DNA from 4 places in the Peribacillus sp. NPDC096379 genome. Region 2 is predicted to be linked to each of the others. Evidence: riboswitches for the same ligand, from Rfam matches in the RefSeq annotation. Region 2 holds a riboswitch; each other region holds the start of a gene.
The links. A riboswitch is a leader RNA that binds a small molecule or an ion and turns the genes downstream of it on or off. The one in region 2 is predicted to bind glycine.

Region 1 (4,819 bases), on a different contig from region 2:
TTTTCAAGGTAGTGCCAGTAAAAGGGACGGTTCATCAATTCCTTATCGAGTTCAATCGTTAATTGAATCATTAAATAAGCAGGGTGGTTTTCTATGATTTCACAATGATTCGCTTTGAAATAGGTGAGCAAGAAATCATGAATTTCCTGTTGCTGCATGAAGATTTCCCTCCTTCATATCTTGGGCGAATTGAATCATGGAAGAAAGATTATCCATTTTAATTTTCATTTCACCTTCTGATTTTGACCCATCTACTACATCCACTAAATAATCTTCAATATTGCCGATATCTAATTTTGTTAAAATATCATCTAAATCACCAATCACTTTTTCAAATAGCTGAATCTTTTCATAGAGAAGTTTCAAGATATGTTCTTCTACTGTATTTTCCGTCGCGAAATTATAAATCATGACATCTTGGGTTTGACCGAGCCGATGAACCCTGCCAATTCGCTGCTCCAACCGCATCGGATTCCATGGTAAATCAAAATTGATTAAATGATGACAAAATTGTAAGTTGATACCTTCACCGCCAGCTTCTGTAGCAATTAGTACTTGAATCTTATTTTGAAAAAGCTCTTTCATCCAATCTTTTTTACCGCGCTTAAACCCGCCACGAAAAGGTACTGAGCTTATGCCGTTTTGCTGTAAAAACCATTGCAAATAAAGTTGTGTAGCTCGGTACTCCGTGAAAATAATGACTTTATCGTTGATTTTCTGGATTAATTCCAACGTCTTCTCTGCCTTTGAATTGCGCTCAACTTGCTTTGCTGTCTCAAAGAGATTATTCAACTTTTCTATGAATTCAGGTGCAGGATTTTCATGTTTTTGAGACATGTTTTTTAAAGTGGTAAAGACTGCTTCTTTGCTGCTACATGCTTCTCTTTGGAGGGTTAGGCTTGAAAATGCACTTCCCGCTCCTTCAGATTGCGATCGGAACGCAGCTACAGCGTCATATAAAGCCTGCTCAGTAGGTGAGAATTTAATTATAATTGTTTCAACATGACGTTTCGTCCACTCGATTCCAGTATCGGCACGGCGGTTTCGAATCATAACCGTATTAACAAGCTCCTTAAGATGTTCATCTTCATAGATGGTGCGGCCTTTTCCTTTATACTTTTCAGAAAAAAGAGCTGCATTTCCTAAATGTCCAGGTTTAAGAAGAGAAACAAGATGAAAGATTTCTTCTACCTTATTTTGAATAGGTGTAGCAGTTAAGAGAAGGCAGAATTTCTTTTTCAAACTTTGAACAAATTCGTAGTTTTTCGTTTTATTATTTTTTAATTTATGAGCCTCGTCAATAATGATTAAATCGTATTCTTGCTTAAAAATGATGTCTCTATGTGGATTACGCTTCGCTGTATCTATGGATGATACGATACAATCGCATGAATCCCATACATAGCTTTTTCTCTGAACAACAGCGGGGATATGAAATTTTGTATTTAGCTCAAACGCCCATTGGGAAACGAGTGAAGCAGGAACGAGAATCAGGACTTTTTTCACGAGACCGCGAATCATATATTCTTTAATAATTAAGCCAGCTTCGATTGTTTTTCCAAGACCTACTTCATCAGCCAAAATTGCTTTGCCATTCATAGTCTCGACGACTTGTCGGGCAGCTTCAAGTTGATGAGGGAGTGGTGTTAGCTGATTAAGATGATGAGGTGCTTGCAGTCCTTCAAATTCTGGAATGGCCAGATGCTTTTCCGCTTGAACTGCAAGTTTATACAGCTCCCAATTCGCCCAAGGACCATCATTCTCCACTTTATCTAAAAATTCTTCTGACCATTCATCGTCAAATTTGATTCGAATTTGCATAAATATTGCTCCTTTCTAAATATAAAAACCTAATACACGAACATTAAGGTGATAAATATAAAAAAAGTTTGGTTTTTGTGAAAAGATGATTGCGATTCAAGCATTATTAATGGTAGTATGAACGTAACGAATAAATTTTGAAATTTTCTATTAATAAATATGATTTTTATTTGAAAGACTTCCACTGTTTGATTTACTATAGTAGTAACAGAATTCTAGGTGTTTGGTGAAAGTAGCCTCTTTTTCTGTGAAATAAAGATTGTGTAAAGTCGGCAAAGTCCGTTTTAGTTGTTCAACCCTTATTTACATAGTATGTTCAAAAAAGACAATATTATATGCGGATGAAGGCTGGGGGAGAGACTACATTTGTAGCGCCGAAGGAGCAAGCTTAGCAGCGAATCTCTCAGGCAAAAGAACCCTTGTTGGACGCAACTCTGGAGAGTGTCTAAAGGCGTAAGCTTTTAAGACCACCAAAGGGGAAAGCCTTTTAAAGGTAAACTTTCAGGTTTCAGGACAGAGAAATAGCTCAAGAGGAGCTTCTCTGTCTTTTTTTATGCCCAAAAAAATGTGAGGAGGCGTAGTATGACTGAATTAAAAAGGACGCCGTTATTTACTATTTACGCAGATTATGGTGGTAAAACGATTGACTTTGGTGGCTGGGAGCTACCAGTCCAATTTTCTAGCATTAAAGAAGAACATGAAGCAGTACGTACAAAAGCAGGCTTGTTCGATGTCTCTCATATGGGGGAGTTTGTTGTAAAAGGTGAAGGAAGCACGGACTTTTTACAAAGAATGATTACGAACGATATTCTCAAGCTTGAAGTAGGGCATGCGCAATATGCCGCATTGTGCTATGAAAATGGTGGAGTTGTCGATGATTTAATTATTTACAAGAAAGCGAAAAATGACTATTTATTAGTCGTGAATGCTGGCAATATTGAGAAGGATTTCAATTGGCTGCACGATCACTTGATTAAAGATGTTGAACTGACAAATATCTCAAATGAAGTTGCTTTGCTTGCTCTTCAAGGTCCAGCTGCTGAAAAAGTCCTTCAGAAATTAGCTGTAAACACAAATTTGAGTGAGATTGACTTTTTTACTTTCAAAGAAAATATGGAACTTAATGGAGTCACGGCTCTCGTCGTATCACGCACAGGGTATACAGGGGAAGATGGCTTTGAAGTGTATTGTAATAACGAAGACGCAAAAATACTCTGGAAAGCGATTCTCAAAGCAGGTAAGGATGAAGGCGTTCAACCAATCGGTCTAGGTGCTCGTGATACGCTTCGGTTCGAGGCGAAGCTCCCGTTATACGGTCAAGAGTTAACACCTAATATTTCGCCAATTGAAGCGGGAATTGGTTTTGCGGTTAAAGTTGACAAAGAGGCTGATTTCATCGGCAAGTCTGTTCTTGCCGAGCAAAAAGAACATGGTGCACCGCGCAAGCTTGTCGGCATCGAAATGATGGAACGCGGCATACCACGTCATGGTTATTCTGTTTACTATGGTTCTGAATTGATTGGCGAAGTGACAACTGGGACACAATCGCCGACATTGAAGAAAAACGTAGGTCTTGCCTTATTGAAAAAAGAGTATACGGGAATTGGAACAGAAGTTGAAGTTGAAATCCGTTCCAAGCGCGTGAAAGCCATAGTGGCTAAGACACCATTTTATAAACGACCAAGAGGATGAGGGGGAGAAATTCATGACTAAACATCGCTATTTACCGATGACTGACCAAGATCAAAAGGAAATGTTAGCCGCAATTGGAGTTCCTACTATAGATGAGCTATTCAGTGATATTCCACAGAGCGTACGTTTCCAAGGTGAATACAAGATTAAACCTGCTAAATCAGAACCAGCTCTTTTAAAAGAGCTTACTAAATTGGCTGGGAAAAACGCCGATGCAAAGCGCTATGCTTCTTTTCTAGGTGCTGGTGTATACGATCATTATCAACCAATTATCGTTGACCATGTGATTTCTCGTTCTGAGTTTTATACAGCGTATACCCCTTATCAGCCGGAAATTTCTCAAGGAGAGCTCCAAGCAATCTTTGAATTTCAAACGATGATTTGTGAATTGACTGGCATGGATGTTGCCAATTCTTCTATGTATGATGGTGGAACTGCTCTTGCTGAGGCAGCGATGCTAAGTAGCGGGCATACAAAACGTAAGAAAATCTTGATTTCTAGTACGGTTCATCCTGAGTCCCGTGATGTTGTAAAGTCGTATGCGTTGGGACAGCGTGTTGAAGTAGTGGAAATTCCACATCTTGATGGTGTAACCGATTTGGATGCACTGCAAGAATTAATCAGCGACGATATTGCAGGAGTCATCGTTCAATATCCAAATTTCTTTGGGCGTATTGAACCTTTAAAGGAGATTGAAAAAATCGTTCATGAACAAAAAGCGATGTTTATTGTCTCAAGTAATCCCTTAGCGTTAGGCGCCTTAACCCCACCTGGAAAACTAGGCGCAGATATTGTTGCTGGAGATGCTCAACCATTTGGAATTCCTGCAGCATTTGGTGGACCACATTGCGGCTATTTTGCAGTAACGAATAAATTATTGCGTAAAGTACCAGGTAGACTTGTCGGGCAGACCGTTGATGAAGATGGCAAACGTGGCTTTGTATTAACGCTTCAAGCTCGAGAACAGCATATTCGTCGTGATAAAGCAACTTCTAATATTTGTTCGAACCAGGCACTAAATGCTCTCGCTGCTTCCGTAGCTATGACAGCACTCGGGAAAAAGGGTGTAAAGGAAATGGCTGTACAAAACATCCAAAAAGCTCATTATGCGAAAAAAGCTTTACAAGCTAAAGGAATCGAAGTCGTGTTCGAAGGTCCTTCGTTTAACGAATTCGTGATTAAGCTTCCAGCATCGTATCGTGAAATCAATGATCAATTGTTTGCGAAAGACATAATTGGCGGCTATCATCTAGGTTTAACGTACCCAGAACTTCAAGATCACATGCTTGTAGCCGTGACAGAGTTG
Region 2 (4,819 bases):
ATCCAATATAGAAGGTCGTAATTTGAATAATGCAATTTTTAATAGCGAAAATTTGAAAAATAGCCTTTGCTCAATGGGAGCAAAGGCTATTAATAATCTTTTACAACTATGAAGCCATTAGCCTAAAGATTCTCAACATATTGCAAAGGCTTTTTCAAGCCCCCACTTCAAGATTCGTTAGAATCTAAGTGGGGGGAGTTGACTGCGTTTCATAATAGATGTTCCTGTTTACTAACCATGTGTATTAGATTCTAGAATAAGTAAAAGAGTATATTGTTAGAGTGGTAAATATTCTGTAGATTTTTCAAAGTTCCCTTGTTTTTATGAAGAATGATATTGGCTTTTCTGCTTCCAGTTTGTCCAGTTCAAAGAAAAGTTTTTTGTATTCAACAATCGATAGTTCCCCATCAATATACCCTTTTTGAATATAGTCTAATAATTCATTGGCATGTAATGGGTTTCTCTTTTTTACAAGTTCAAAACGATGTATTAAGTCTTCTACTAACATAGTAATCCACTCATTTCATCTTTGTTTTTGCAACATGTCTTCATTTTTGAAAAGTATACCATGTAGATGGTTGGATATTTTCTTTTTTGAAAATTCAAACTTACGACATTTTTTTACAATTTATTAACAAAGTTCCTAAACGAATACTCTAAGGAAGGGAATTGTTTTGGATGTTTTTATAGAATATTCGCTATATTATAAATGTAAGCGCATTCTTTTCGGTGTCGAATTGACGGATAATATGGTAAACTTTTATTAAGCTATTAATATGTTAAAATTGCAAACAACCTAAAAAAGTAGAGAGTGGGAAATTGTATGCAGGAACAAAAACTGGCGAGAGGTCTAAAAAACAGACACGTGCAGCTAATTGCTATTGGCGGGGCGATCGGAACGGGATTATTTCTTGGAGCAGGAAAATCGATTCATTTAGCAGGGCCGTCGATTTTATTTGCTTACATGATTACAGGCGTCATTTGCTTTTTAATCATGCGCGCACTTGGAGAACTACTCCTATCCAATTTGGAATACGACTCTTTTGTTGACTTTGTAAAAGACTATTTAGGGAACATGGCCGCATTTATTACCGGCTGGACTTACTGGTTTTGCTGGATTTCAATCGCAATGGCCGACTTAACAGCAGTTGGTCTCTATACCCAATATTGGCTTCCTGATGTACCACAGTGGATGCCGGGATTAATTGCACTTGTCATTTTGCTCATGATGAACCTTGCAACCGTAAAACTTTTTGGCGAAATGGAATTCTGGTTCGCATTAATTAAAGTCATCGCGATTTTAGCACTCATTGTGATCGGTATTTTCATGATTATTAAAGGCTTTTCCACGAATTCAGGCGCATCCAGCTTCACGAATCTATGGAGCCACGGAGGCATGTTCCCAAATGGCATAAATGGCTTTATCCTTTCATTCCAGATGGTCGTATTTGCGTTTGTTGGCATTGAACTTGTAGGACTTACAGCAGGTGAAACAGAAAATCCAGAAAAGGTGATCCCACAAGCAATCAACAATATCCCGATTCGGATTATCATTTTCTACCTTGGCGCACTTATTGTCATCATGAGTATTTATCCGTGGAATGCCATCAATCCAATGGAAAGCCCATTTGTCCAAGTCTTCGTGGCAGTTGGAATCGCAGCAGCTGCTGGTATTGTCAATTTTGTCGTCCTAACATCCGCAGCTTCAGCATGTAACAGCGCTATTTTCAGTACAAGCCGGATGGTATACTCCCTTGCCAATGATAAAAATGCACCTATACCATTTACAAAACTTACTTCTCGTAAAGTACCTTCCAATGCATTATTCTTTTCAACTGTTGTCATTCTAATAGCCGTTGTTTTGAATTATGTCATGCCAGAAGGCGTATTTACGCTGATTACAAGTATTTCTACGGTATGTTTCATCTTTATTTGGGGAATTACTGTCATCAGCCATTTGAAGTACCGCAAAACAAGACCAGATCTAGCGAAAGTGAACAAATTTAAATTGCCACTATATCCATTTTCCAATTACTTGATCCTTACTTTCCTAGCGTTCGTTCTTGTCGTACTTGCACTTGCGGAAGATACTCGAGTTGCTTTGTTCATAACTCCTGTTTGGTTTATTTTGCTGATTACGATCTATAAGATGCGGAAACCAAAGGGGGATCATGTTGATCAAAGAAAAACAGTGGGAAATTAAGAGGGAACGGACAAAAATCCCGCCCGTGTCCTATAAATGAAATAAGAGCAAAAAAGCCTGTGTTAATCATCTGAGGCCACTGAAAAAGTCCTTTTAAAGCTAACGACCTACTCTATATAGGTTGTTAGCTTCTTCTATTGTCTGTATATTAATAAAAATCTTCGCTACTTTCAAAATGAGTTACTTTTTCAGTGCGTTCTGATCATCTATATAGGTTTTTTGATCGTATTCGTTTCGATTCAACTACCCACGCTTTTAGTCAACCAAATCTAAATAAATGTTAGCGTTTACAAAATAACCTTGACAGATCTACCTTATGCAACTATTCTGAATATAACAGTAACTAAATATGAGCGAATGACGGTTGTGGGAGAGTGCAATGTAACAAGCCACCGAAGGAGCAAGTTCCAAAAAGACCCTTGGAGCAAATCTCTCAGGTAGATGGAACCACAATCGGACGCACCTCTGGAGAGCGCGTATAAGTAGTACGCCACCAAAGGGGAACGACTCTATGAATCATAGGGTTAAACTCTCAGGTAAAAGGACAGGGAAGGGTAGAGAAAGTCACGCTACCCTTTTCTGTCCTTTTTTGCGTGCAAAAACGGGAGCGTATCTCCACAGTTTTCTCAGAAAAGAAGAGTGATAGTGAGAGAGTGGTTTCACTAGCTAAGTTGAAAGGATTCGAACATGGTGTCGTACAAAAAAATTGAGGGGGAGTATATATGAGTTTACAGCAAAATGATTCTATTATTTTTGGAGCGATTGAAAAGGAACGAGAGCGCCAACTTCAAACACTTGAGTTAATCGCATCAGAAAATATTGTAAGCGAAGATGTATTAGAAGCGATGGGAAGCGTGATGACGAATAAATATGCAGAAGGGTATCCAGGAAAGCGTTATTATGGCGGGTGTGAATTTGTTGACGTGGCAGAACAAACAGCGATCGAGCGCGTAACGGAGCTATTTGGCGCTAAATATGCCAATGTTCAGCCACACTCAGGAGCACAAGCAAATTTTGCCGTTTTCTTCGCACTGCTTCAGCCTGGAGATAAAGTAATGGGAATGAACCTTTCACATGGTGGACATTTAACACATGGAAGCCCTGTTAGTGTTTCAGGAAAATGGTTTGACATTGTATCTTATGGTGTGAGGGAAGATACGCAAGTCATTGATTACGATGAATTAGAAGAGATCGCCAAGAAAGAAAAACCGAAATTGATTATTGCAGGGACAAGTGCTTATCCAAGAACGATCGACTTTGCTCGCTTTAGAAAAATTGCTGATCAAGTCGGGGCAAAACTTATGGTCGATATGGCGCATATTGCAGGACTAGTAGCAGCTGGACTTCATCCATCTCCAATTCCATATGCCGATGTTGTGACAAGTACGACACATAAAACATTGCGTGGCCCGCGTGGCGGTATCATCTTAACAAATGATGAAGAGATGATTAAAGCGGTTAATAAATCGATATTCCCTGGTATTCAAGGTGGACCACTGATGCATATCATTGCTGCAAAAGCGGTTGCTTTCAGAGAAGCTTTACAACCAAGTTTTAAAGAGTATGCCAACCAAGTTATTGACAATGCGGCAATACTTGGCGAAACCTTAAAGAATGAAGGAGCGGCCCTCGTTTCTGGTGGAACAGATAATCATATTGTCCTATTAGATTTACGTCCATGGAATTTAACTGGAAAAGAAGCCGAGAAATTATTAGAAGAAGTGGGCATTACCGTAAATAAAAATACGATTCCGTTTGATCCAGAGAAACCATTTGTTACGAGTGGAATCCGTATCGGAACAGCTGCGTTAACAACGCGTGGCATGAAACAAGAAGAAATGGTGAAAATCGGAAAAGTGATCGCGGACGTTTTAACAAATAAAGGCGATGAAGCCGTTCTTGAAAAAGCAAAAGTAACAACTAAAGCGATTTGTAGTGCGTATCCGTTATTTCAACAAGCAGTAACGGTGTAAGAAAGGGGGAGAATCATGGAATTTCAAAGTTGTTTTGACATAATCGGCCCAATCATGGTCGGACCGTCGAGTTCTCATACAGCTGGTGTTGTATCGATTGGAAAATTTATTTATGAACTGTTAGGAGATTATCCCCAAGAGACCAACATTGTATTTTATGATTCGTTTGCTGAAACCTACCAAGGACATGGAACAGATAAAGCACTTCTTGGTGGATTACTCGGGATGAATACCGATGATTCCGAAATCAAATACGCATTGGAAAAAGCAAAAGAATGTGGTATGCAGTACCAGTTTGAATTCGAAAACATTTGCGAGTATATGGACCACCCAAATACAACCATTGTAACAGCAAAACGTGATGATCATGTTGTCACGGTTGGTGGTGTATCACTCGGAGGTGGCCTATCGAAGATCTTTATGATTGATGATGAGATGGTATCGATTCGTCTTAGCGCTGGAGATGATTTTTCGATCCTTGCGAAACCTTATCAACGGAAAGAGAAAGTATTGGTGAAGGCGATATGATGGAAATTCAGTCTATGAAAGAGCTTATAGAAGCTTGTGAACGGGAAAAAAAGTCCATTAGTGAAATGATGTTAATGGTGGAAGCAAAAAAGTCAGGAAGAGACGAAGATACGAT
Region 3 (4,819 bases), on a different contig from region 2:
CTGTATGGACTGAACTCGTTTATCATGTCCAAGTGCTCGATAACGGTATCCATGGTGAAGGTTTTATATAATTTTTCGTTCTGACTGATAGCAGGAGTCCGTTGCAGTGTTGCCTATCATTAAGGTAACCCTGTTGAAGACGTACGCGATCTAGATTTCAAAGGAAACGGCAACCTTGCACTTCTCCCTTGATGCCTATAAAGAAAAGATAAGAAAGGTTTATGTCTATGCAAAAAACAACGAGTTATTCAAACACACGTACCTTCGATTTAATTCAAACATCAATGTTAATTGCACTCGTATTCGTTGCCACGGTCTTGTTAAATATCAAACTACCGATCACGGCAAATGGCGGTTTAGTTCATCTGGGGACAGCTATGCTCTTTATCGGGTCCATCTTATTTGGTCCTAAAAAAGGCGCCATCGCTGGCGCCGTTGGAATGGGGTTATTTGACTTAATCTCTGGTTGGACATTGTGGGCACCGTTCACTATTTTAGCTCGCGGCTTGCAAGGATATATAGTTGGGAAAATCGCCTGGTCGAAAGGCCGCAACGGAAATAGTATTGGTTTCAATCTATTTGCTACTATCATTTCGGCTCCTTTTATGTTAGCTGGTTATTACATTTGTGAATGGGTACTATTTAGTAGCTGGATTATACCAGCGGCCTCTATTCCCGGAAACATCGTTCAAAACGTTGTGGGGATCTGTGTAGCCATTCCAGTTTGTGCTGTACTGAAAAAAATTCCGCTTTTTAAATAGTTATTAAAAAGATGGACAATAACACAAATAATTCTTATAAACATTATTTTATAGTACATGAAAAAGGGGAAACGCTTCGTATATCAAGCATTCTCCTTCTTTTTTCCATTAAACTTCGGATTTAAATGAAATTTACTTTTGATCTTTATTTCCAATATACTTCTATTCCTACAATTTTTTCTTCCCCATTATCTTTCTTTATGGTACATGACTCAATGTAGTTCAAGAAGCCTTCCTCCCTTTTATTGATTTCTTGACACCTTCTTTTGGAATCGCAACTACTATAGCTAGTAAAGCTAGTCCAGCAAAAATAACATTTACCAGCAACCCTATACTTGCAGCCGCTTCCATATTTCCAGCCTTTTCAACTACACTATAAACAGTCACAGATATCGCTAAACCGAATGAGCTGCCAAGTGTACTAGTCATTTTATAAATACCTGCTGCCTCTCCTGCCTTTGCTGTCGGAACATTGTCTACGGCTGTATCTATAGATGGTGTCGCATAAAGGCCAAGTCCAATCCCATACACGGTAAAACCAATAAAAACAACAACCGAATAAATCGCATTTGGTAAGATTGTTAAGGTCATTAACATAATTCCAGCCATCACTAAAAGACAAGCTAAGATCATCGGTTTTCTTGGACCATTTCGTTGTAATACTTTTTCACCCACACGAATCATCACTAATACAGCAACTAAATTGCCAATAGATAATAATCCAGATTGAAAAGAACTGTATCCTCTTGCCATTTGGACATAGGTATTGGCAACAATAAGTGCTCCCGCTACAGCACTCAGTAAAAAGTTTGACACCGTAGCCCCAGTAAAATAGTTATTTTTAAATAAAGAAAGATCGATAAATCCGTTAGATTTTCCTTTTACAACGTTTAAAAATACCCAACCTCCTATGATAGTGACAGCCATTAACGTTAACGAAATGGGGCTTGTCCAACCGAAGTCCTCTCCACGTGTAATGACAACATTTAAAGCGACCATCACTAGGAGAAAGATAACAAAGCCAGAAAAATCAAATTTTGATGCATGGCTTTGTTCTGCTTTACTCTCTGGTACATTTTTAATTAAGAACATAGATAGCAATGTGAAGATGATGGAAAAAATAAAGATCCAACGCCATCCCAAAGACGTAGCAATTAAACCTCCAGCAAACGAACAAATGCCCATGCCGCCCCAAGATCCAAAAGACCAGTAACTTAAGGCCCTTTGTCGATCAGCACCGTCAAAATAGGTTTTCACCAAAGCAATCGTCGCAGGCATAATACATGCTGCCGAGAAGCCTTGAATCACACGCCCAATCATTAAGAGGACCGTCTCCTGTGCAAAGACGAGGCAAAGTGAACCAATTATATTTAATAGTAAACCAATAGTCGTAATTTTCTTACGTCCAATTCGATCAGATATTCCTCCAGCTGCTACAATAAACATGCCTGAAAATAAACCGGATAAACTAATGGCTGTATTCAAAAGTCCCAATGAAATTCCCATATCTAACTGAACTTCCGGCATCACATTTATTAGTGACTGTGAGAAAAGCCAATAAGTAAGCACCCCAAACACAATCCCCGTCATCATTCTATTATTACCTTTATAGCTTGTTTTCATGGTAAACCTCTCCTTTTTGGTTAAATATCCATTAAACTAACTATGTCTCTTCAGTGATGATGATCGTGTAAATTGCAGGCACAACAAAAAAGGGCAGAGAAAAACATTCTGTTTTTCTCTGCCCTTCTCTGTCCTTTTACCTGAGAGTTTAGCTCAATAGAGCCTTTCCCCTTTGGTGGCGTATCGATTCATACGCTCTCTCCAGAGATGTGTCCAGTTGCAGTTTCTTCTACCTGAGAGATTCGCTTCAAGGGTCTTATTGAAGTTTGCTCCTTCGGTGGCTTATACTAAACACTCTCCTGCAACTTTCATCCATCTTATATTTTCTGTATTTTCAGAATTATTATATATTTATAGAATAATTCTGAAAGTCGATCATGTCAACTAAAATCGAAAACGCTTTCAAAAACTACTGTCACTTTGACGCCCAAAAACATTCGTTTCACAAGACGTTTCACGGAAGGTATTAATATGAATGAAATGGAGAGCTTTACAGTGATCTGCTTCTCCTCTTGTATGAAGGACATGGGGCGGGGCTTCACGACTTATTAATATAGCCACTCTACTTAGCAGGTCTACTCATTGTACCTTGAAAGCACCCAAAATCCGGCTCCTCACCGCCACCATTGTGATTAGGTGGGTGTAGCGTGGTACACGACTAATCCTTTATATTTATAGTAAATGGTGGCGTGATAACGCCATATTCGTTTTGTATATAAAATAGCACTCAATAAAGAGGTTATGGGAGCATTGCTGTGAAAAAGGATCTTTCAGATGGTAACAGACCACCTAAACTATCGATTATTCAGATAATTCAGCCGAAGGAATTGGCTAACCGTTCCCATGATTCTCCCCTTTTCACTAATCTTAGTTTTTAGTAACTTTCGGTTTACTTTCTAATAATCCCTTAAAACTTTCGTGATGGGATATTGTCCTTGTTAGCAGGTTATGTTGCAGCAAATTATTTAGCAAATGAAGGGGTATGTCAAGGAGTCGAATGAGGAGGTAACGCTCTGAAAGTCTCCCCCTAGTTGCCACCTAAAATATCCTAATAATGTACTATTTCCATTTTCAATACCAGCCGTTTTTATGCTTCCTTAAAAACAATAAACAAAACAGATAACTCCTCTGATCGTAATTAGAGGAGTACATCTATGATCTCTTACCTATAGAAAATAAAGGAGGCTGGATACGTCCAATCTCCTTCTTGCTTATTAAAGACTTTATCTATAACTGAAAAAAACCTATTTATTTTCTTCAATTTAGACAATGTTATTTTTCAACTTTTCGAAACATGTTTTTATCAGGATCGTTCCTGAACCATAGAGGAGTAGGATAGCAAAGCAAGCAACAATTCTGATACAGCATCAATCGGGTGCTTATATAGAATTGTTAAGAAATCTTTTCAAATTCCCTCGTTCATTATTTTAGATGTTCATTTAGAACGTTCTCTTCCAAGACATCCAATGTATCGCCATACACTTTGATAATATGTTTTTCTCCCCAATTGCAAAGCGAATTTAAGATACCTTGTAAGCTCCAGCCATATTCACTTAGCTCATACTCCACTTTTGGAGGAATTTGATTATAAACAATTCTATTAATGACTCCATCTACCTCTAATTCACGTAATTGTTGAGTTAACATCTTCTGTGTAATATCAGGCATAAGACGTTTCAATTCACTTGTTCGTTTCTTACCGTGTGTTAGATGACATAGAATTACACATTTCCACTTTCCCCCTATCACTTCAAGTGTCGCCTCTACTGAAATATTGTATTTCTTTTTCTTCATATATAATTCCTCCACATGTATAGGAACTTAAAAGTGCCTATAGCACCTTTAGGTTCCTATAGTACTTTTAAGTACGTACTTCTCTAATGATTTCATATGTATCATAATAGCATTTATCGGTTGAGTTTTAATGTAATTATTTTTTTAGTTTACTTAAAACAAGATCGTTCATCCATGACCAAATTATTAAGGAGGAGAAAAATGTCTTTAGATAAAAAACAAAGTACATTAGCGCTATTAGCCTTAGCTATAAGTGCATTTGCAATAGGAACAACAGAATTTATCAGTGTAGGTCTATTACCATTAATAGCGAATGATTTACAAATATCTGTTACGACAGCAGGCTTAACCGTTTCCTTATATGCATTAGGAGTAACAGTTGGGGCACCGATTCTAACATCGATTACTTCTAGTATGTCACGAAAATCATTACTACTTTGGATTATGGTTATTTTTATTATAGGCAATAGTATTGCTGCTAGTGCGACAAGCATTGGTGTGTTACTTATTGCTCGTGTCATTTCTGCCTTTTCACATGGAGTTTTTATGTCCATTGGCTCTACCATTGCAGCAGATTTAGTACCAGAAAACAGAAGAGCTAGTGCTATATCCATTATGTTTACAGGACTCACGGTAGCCAC
Region 4 (4,819 bases), on a different contig from region 2:
ACATTATGGTGAACTTGAGGCAGGTTACACGTTACATAGTGTGCTTGCAATCGTTCTATCGGCATGTTTATTGCTTTATCCTAAATATGAAAATCATATCTTTAGGGTTGTCATTATTATCGTAGGATCCGCTTATTTCTATACAATTTTCTTTTTATATCCTGAAACTTGGTCTACCTTTATCTTTCTATGTTTAATCCCAGCTATCTCCATTTTATTTTTTGATTCAAAGCTATTTTATTTTTCATTACTAATAAACGGGCTTTCAATCGCAGTTACGTTTTGTTATATTGTGCTGATTGATCAAGGAAGTTTATATCCTCACATCAAACAAGATGTATTTGGAAATATTATCAACTTTATAGGCAGTCAAGTGCTTATTTATTTTATTTATCGAACATCAAATTTACGTATAATAAAACAGCAGTTATATTATGAACAATTACAAAATTCGGAACGATTAAAGACAACCAGCCAATTATCAGCTGCTGTTGCACATGAAATTAGAAATCCGTTGACAGTTGTTAAAGGTTTTTTACAGCTTTACAATGAAAAAGACACACCAATGAGTAATGAGACAAAAAATCATTTTACTTTGATGATTGACGAATTAAATACGGCAGAACAAGTCATTGCTCAATTTTTATCTATAGCTAAGCCCGATAAAGATAAAATAATGGAAATTGTGAATGTGAAAGATGTGCTTCATAGTGTAACAGATTTACTAAAATCATATGGACTCTTACATGATAATACGATTAATTTAAGTGTGGATGAAGATTGCTATATCTACGCCAACAACATTGAGTATAAACAATTAATGATCAATATTATTAAAAATGCCATTGAAGCCTCAAAAATTGGCGATTCTGTTCTTGTTACGGCGAAAAGAAAAAAGCATTTTGTCGAGATGAAAGTAGCGGACCATGGTTTCGGCATGTCAGAAGTGGAAGTTAAATCTCTCGGTACTCCTTTTTACTCGTTAAAAAGTAATGGAACAGGACTAGGTTTAATGATTTGCTATCATATTACCGAAAAATACAATGGGACCATTGATTTCCAAAGCTCAAAAGGTGAGGGAACAACAGTGACGATCCGCTTTCCATTAAAGAAATCGTAAGGATGTTTTAAACATTTGCAATATAAGATTTCTAGCACTTGATGAGGAAAGAACGTACAGAATTGTGAATAAATTTACTTCCCTAGAAGGAAAGATACACTTTAATCAAAAAAAGTTTGAAGTTAAGTTGTAATACTAATAGGGGCTCCCCATAACGAAAGGGGCAGACCTCGCAATGACTCTAACAGTATTTTACTACTATTTACTGTTTAGAGGGGACGAGGTCAGACCCTTTTGGGATATACTCTTTTTTGATTTCATTTTTATGGTTTACCGTTATTTATGGTACGGTCCACCGTAACACCTCTAAGTGAGATTTACTTTTGATCTTTACTTCTAATATACTTCTATCCTACAATTTTTTCTTCCCCATTATCTTTCTTAATGGTACATGACTCAATGTAGTTTAAGAAGCCTTCCTCTCTTTTATTGATTTCTTGACACCTTCTTTTGGAATCGTAGCTACTATAGCTAGTAAAGCTAGTCCAGCAAAAATAACATTTACCAGCAACCCTATACTTGCGGCCGCTTCCATATTTCCAGCCTTTTCAACTACACTATAAACAGTCACAGATATCGCTAAACCGAATGAGCCACCAAGTGTACTAGACATTTTATAAATACCTGCTGCCTCTCCTGCCTTTGCTTGCGGAACATTGTCTACGGCTGTATCTGTAGATGGTGTTGCATAAAGCCCAAGTCCAATCCCATACACGGTAAAACCAATAAAAACAACAACGGAATAAACCGAATTTGGTAAGATTGTTAAGGTCATTAACATAATTCCAGCCATCACTAAAAGACAAGCTAAGATCATCGGTTTTCTTGGACCATTTCGTTGTAATACTTTTTCACCCACACGAATCATCACTAATACAGCAACTAAATTGCCAAAAGATAGTAACCCAGATTGAAAAGAACTGTATCCTCTTGCCATTTGGACATAGGTATTGGCAACAATAAGTGCTCCCGCTACAGCATTCATTAAAAAGTTTGACACCGTAGCCCCAGTAAAATAGTTATTTTTAAATAAAGAAAGATCGATAAATCCGTTAGATTTTCCTTTTACAACGTTTAAAAATACCCAACCTCCTATGACAGTGACAGCCATTAGCGTTAACGAGATGGGGCTTGTCCAACCGAAGTCTTCTCCACGTGTAATGACAACATTTAAAGCGACCATCACTAGGAGAAAGATAACAAAGCCAGAAAAATCAAATTTTGATGCATGGCTTTGTTCTGCTTTACTCTCTGGTATATCTTTTATTAAAAACATAGATAGCAAAGTGAATATGATGGAAAAAATAAAGATCCAACGCCATCCCAAAGACGTAGCAATTAAACCTCCAGCAAACGAACAAATGCCTGCGCCGCCCCAAGATCCAAAAGACCAGTAGCTTAAGGCTCTTTGTCGATCAGCACCGTCAAAATAGGTTTTCACCAAAGCAATCGTCGCAGGCATAATACATGCTGCCGAGAAGCCTTGAATCACACGCCCAATCATTAAGAGAACTGTCTCCTGTGCAAAGACGAGGCAAAGTGAACCAATTATATTTAATAGTAAGCCAATAGTCGTAATTTTCTTGCGTCCAATTCGATCAGATATTCCTCCAGCTACTACAACAAACATACCTGAAAATAATCCAGATAAACTAATGGCTGTATTCAAAAGACCCAATGAAATTCCCAAATCTAACTGAACTTCCGGTATCACATTTATTAGTGACTGTGAGAAAAGCCAATAAGTAAGCACCCCAAACACAATCCCCGTTATCATTCTGTTATTACCTTTATAGCTTGTTTCCATGGTAAACCTCTCCTTTTGGTTAATATCCATTAAACTAACTATGTCTCTTCAGTGATGATGATCGTGTAAATTGCAGGCACAACAAAGAAGGGCAGAGAAAAACATTCTGTTTTTCTCTGCCCTTCTCTGTCCTTTTACCTGAGAGTTTAGCTCATTGGAGCCTTTCCCCTTTGGTGGCGTATCGATTCATACGCTCTCTCCAGAGGCGTGTCCAGTTGCAGTTTCTTCTACCTGAGAGATTCGCTTCAAGGGTCTTATTGAAGTTTGCTCCTTCGGTGGCTTATACTAAACACTCTCCTGCAACTTTCATCCATCTATATTTTCTATATACTTAGAATAATTATTAAATTATAACACGTTAACCGAAAATAGAAAACGCTTTCATTAATTGTTGTCACCGTGATGCCTCGAAACATAAATAATGTCTCTTAATAAGAGCAAAATAAAAGGCATGAACTCAAGTAATAATACCAAGTTCATGCCATGCAAACTACCAATTACAAATCGATAAGACTCGGAGGTAGCTTTTTAAATCCTTTTGTTGTAATAAGCGCATAGACAACCCCAATTGCGAGCCATATAAAGCCTACTTTTAACGTCGTTGGTGATAAATTAATAAATAAGTAGAAACAGATTAAGAAACCGAGGCCCGGAATTAATAAATAACGGATAAATTTCTTCTCTTTTTTACGGAAATAGTAATACACAATAACAGATAGGTTAACAAACATAAAACCAGTTAAACCGCCAAAGCTCATTAATTCTGCAACAAAATCGATTGATAAGAAAAGGGCTCCGGCAATACTAATGCTGCACATTAATAAAATATTGTAGATCGGTGTTTTATATTTAGGATGTAAATGTGTAAAGAACTTTTTCGGTAGAACTTCATCACGTCCCATGCTAAACATTAAACGTGAAGCACTTGCTTGACCTGTTAAACCAGCTGTAAAAGTTGAAACGATAATCGCTACTGTATAAAGTGTTACAAGCACCGCACCACCTGCTACATTCGCAATATCAAATAATGCTGTATCTGCTGAGCTAAAGTTATTTACATCTGGCCAGACTAGCTGAGCAACATACGCTTGCACGATAAAAATAACGCCACCGATTAAACAAGAAAGAATGGCCGCTTTCCAAATATCATTTTTGGGATTCACTGATTCTTCCGATAAGGTTGTAATCGAGTCAAATCCTAAAAATGAGAAACATGCCATGGCTGCACCTGAAATGATGGCTGACATTACGAATGTTTCGTTATTAAAGAACGGAGTAATCGATACTAAAGCCGATGCACCATCCTCTACCATAATCGCCTTCATACAAAAAACAACGAAGATGACAACAACGATTCCCATAAATAACACTAAAATTTGGTTCGCTTTTGCTGCCACTGCAATTCCGAGAATATTTACAACAGTAATAACTCCAGCAATAATGAATACCCATACCCAATATGGAATGGATGGAATTAATGCATTGGCATAGGAAGCACCAACCATAAAGACGATTAAAGGCACTAATACATAGTCCATAAACATGGCCCAGCCGGCAAAAAAGCCTAAATGCGGATGAATCGCACGTTGTGTATACGTATACGTTGAACCGGAAACCGGGAACGCTGCAGCCATCCTGCCATAGCTATATGCCGAAAACATCATCGCAACCATCGCGATTAAATACGCTAATGGCAACATACCGCCTGTAGACTGTGCTGCAAAACCATATATATAAGCAGGCGCAATGGGCGTCATAAAGGCGATGCCATAAATCACCAAATCCTTCAGTGTTAGAACACGCTTAAAATGAGGAGCTGCACTGTCTTGATTTGCATTACTTTGTCCTTGACTCATTTAAAAAGCTTCCTCTCTATTTTTGAACAACAGTAC

Region 1: linked by a shared signal. The riboswitch ahead of gcvT (glycine cleavage system aminomethyltransferase GcvT) and the one ahead of glyA (serine hydroxymethyltransferase) in region 2 are both predicted to bind glycine.
Region 3: linked by a shared signal. The riboswitch ahead of ACIQZI_RS15320 (MFS transporter) and the one ahead of glyA (serine hydroxymethyltransferase) in region 2 are both predicted to bind glycine.
Region 4: linked by a shared signal. The riboswitch ahead of ACIQZI_RS15290 (MFS transporter) and the one ahead of glyA (serine hydroxymethyltransferase) in region 2 are both predicted to bind glycine.

What each region holds. Positions count from the first base shown of each region.
Region 1 is NZ_JBIWFD010000001.1:1,076,528-1,081,346, forward strand. Features, by position in the region: gene ACIQZI_RS05110 (YqhG family protein) at 1-158, opposite strand, end outside; gene ACIQZI_RS05115 (DEAD/DEAH box helicase) at 136-1,821, opposite strand; glycine riboswitch at 2,163-2,250, shown strand; glycine riboswitch at 2,254-2,340, shown strand; gene gcvT (glycine cleavage system aminomethyltransferase GcvT) at 2,404-3,513, shown strand; gene gcvPA (aminomethyl-transferring glycine dehydrogenase subunit GcvPA) at 3,527-4,819, shown strand, end outside.
Region 2 is NZ_JBIWFD010000005.1:72,660-77,478, reverse strand. Features, by position in the region: gene yppF (YppF family protein) at 305-508, opposite strand; gene ACIQZI_RS19890 (amino acid permease) at 824-2,203, shown strand; glycine riboswitch at 2,561-2,663, shown strand; gene glyA (serine hydroxymethyltransferase) at 2,926-4,176, shown strand; gene ACIQZI_RS19880 (serine dehydratase beta chain) at 4,192-4,704, shown strand; gene sdaAA (L-serine ammonia-lyase, iron-sulfur-dependent, subunit alpha) at 4,704-4,819, shown strand, end outside.
Region 3 is NZ_JBIWFD010000003.1:252,873-257,691, forward strand. Features, by position in the region: gene ACIQZI_RS15315 (ECF transporter S component) at 228-761, shown strand; gene ACIQZI_RS15320 (MFS transporter) at 984-2,384, opposite strand; glycine riboswitch at 2,503-2,599, opposite strand; gene ACIQZI_RS15325 (winged helix-turn-helix transcriptional regulator) at 3,807-4,178, opposite strand; gene ACIQZI_RS15330 (MFS transporter) at 4,380-4,819, shown strand, end outside.
Region 4 is NZ_JBIWFD010000003.1:242,221-247,039, forward strand. Features, by position in the region: gene ACIQZI_RS15285 (ATP-binding protein) at 1-1,120, shown strand, start outside; gene ACIQZI_RS15290 (MFS transporter) at 1,527-2,927, opposite strand; glycine riboswitch at 3,136-3,237, opposite strand; gene ACIQZI_RS15295 (APC family permease) at 3,425-4,783, opposite strand; gene ACIQZI_RS15300 (cysteine hydrolase family protein) at 4,800-4,819, opposite strand, start outside.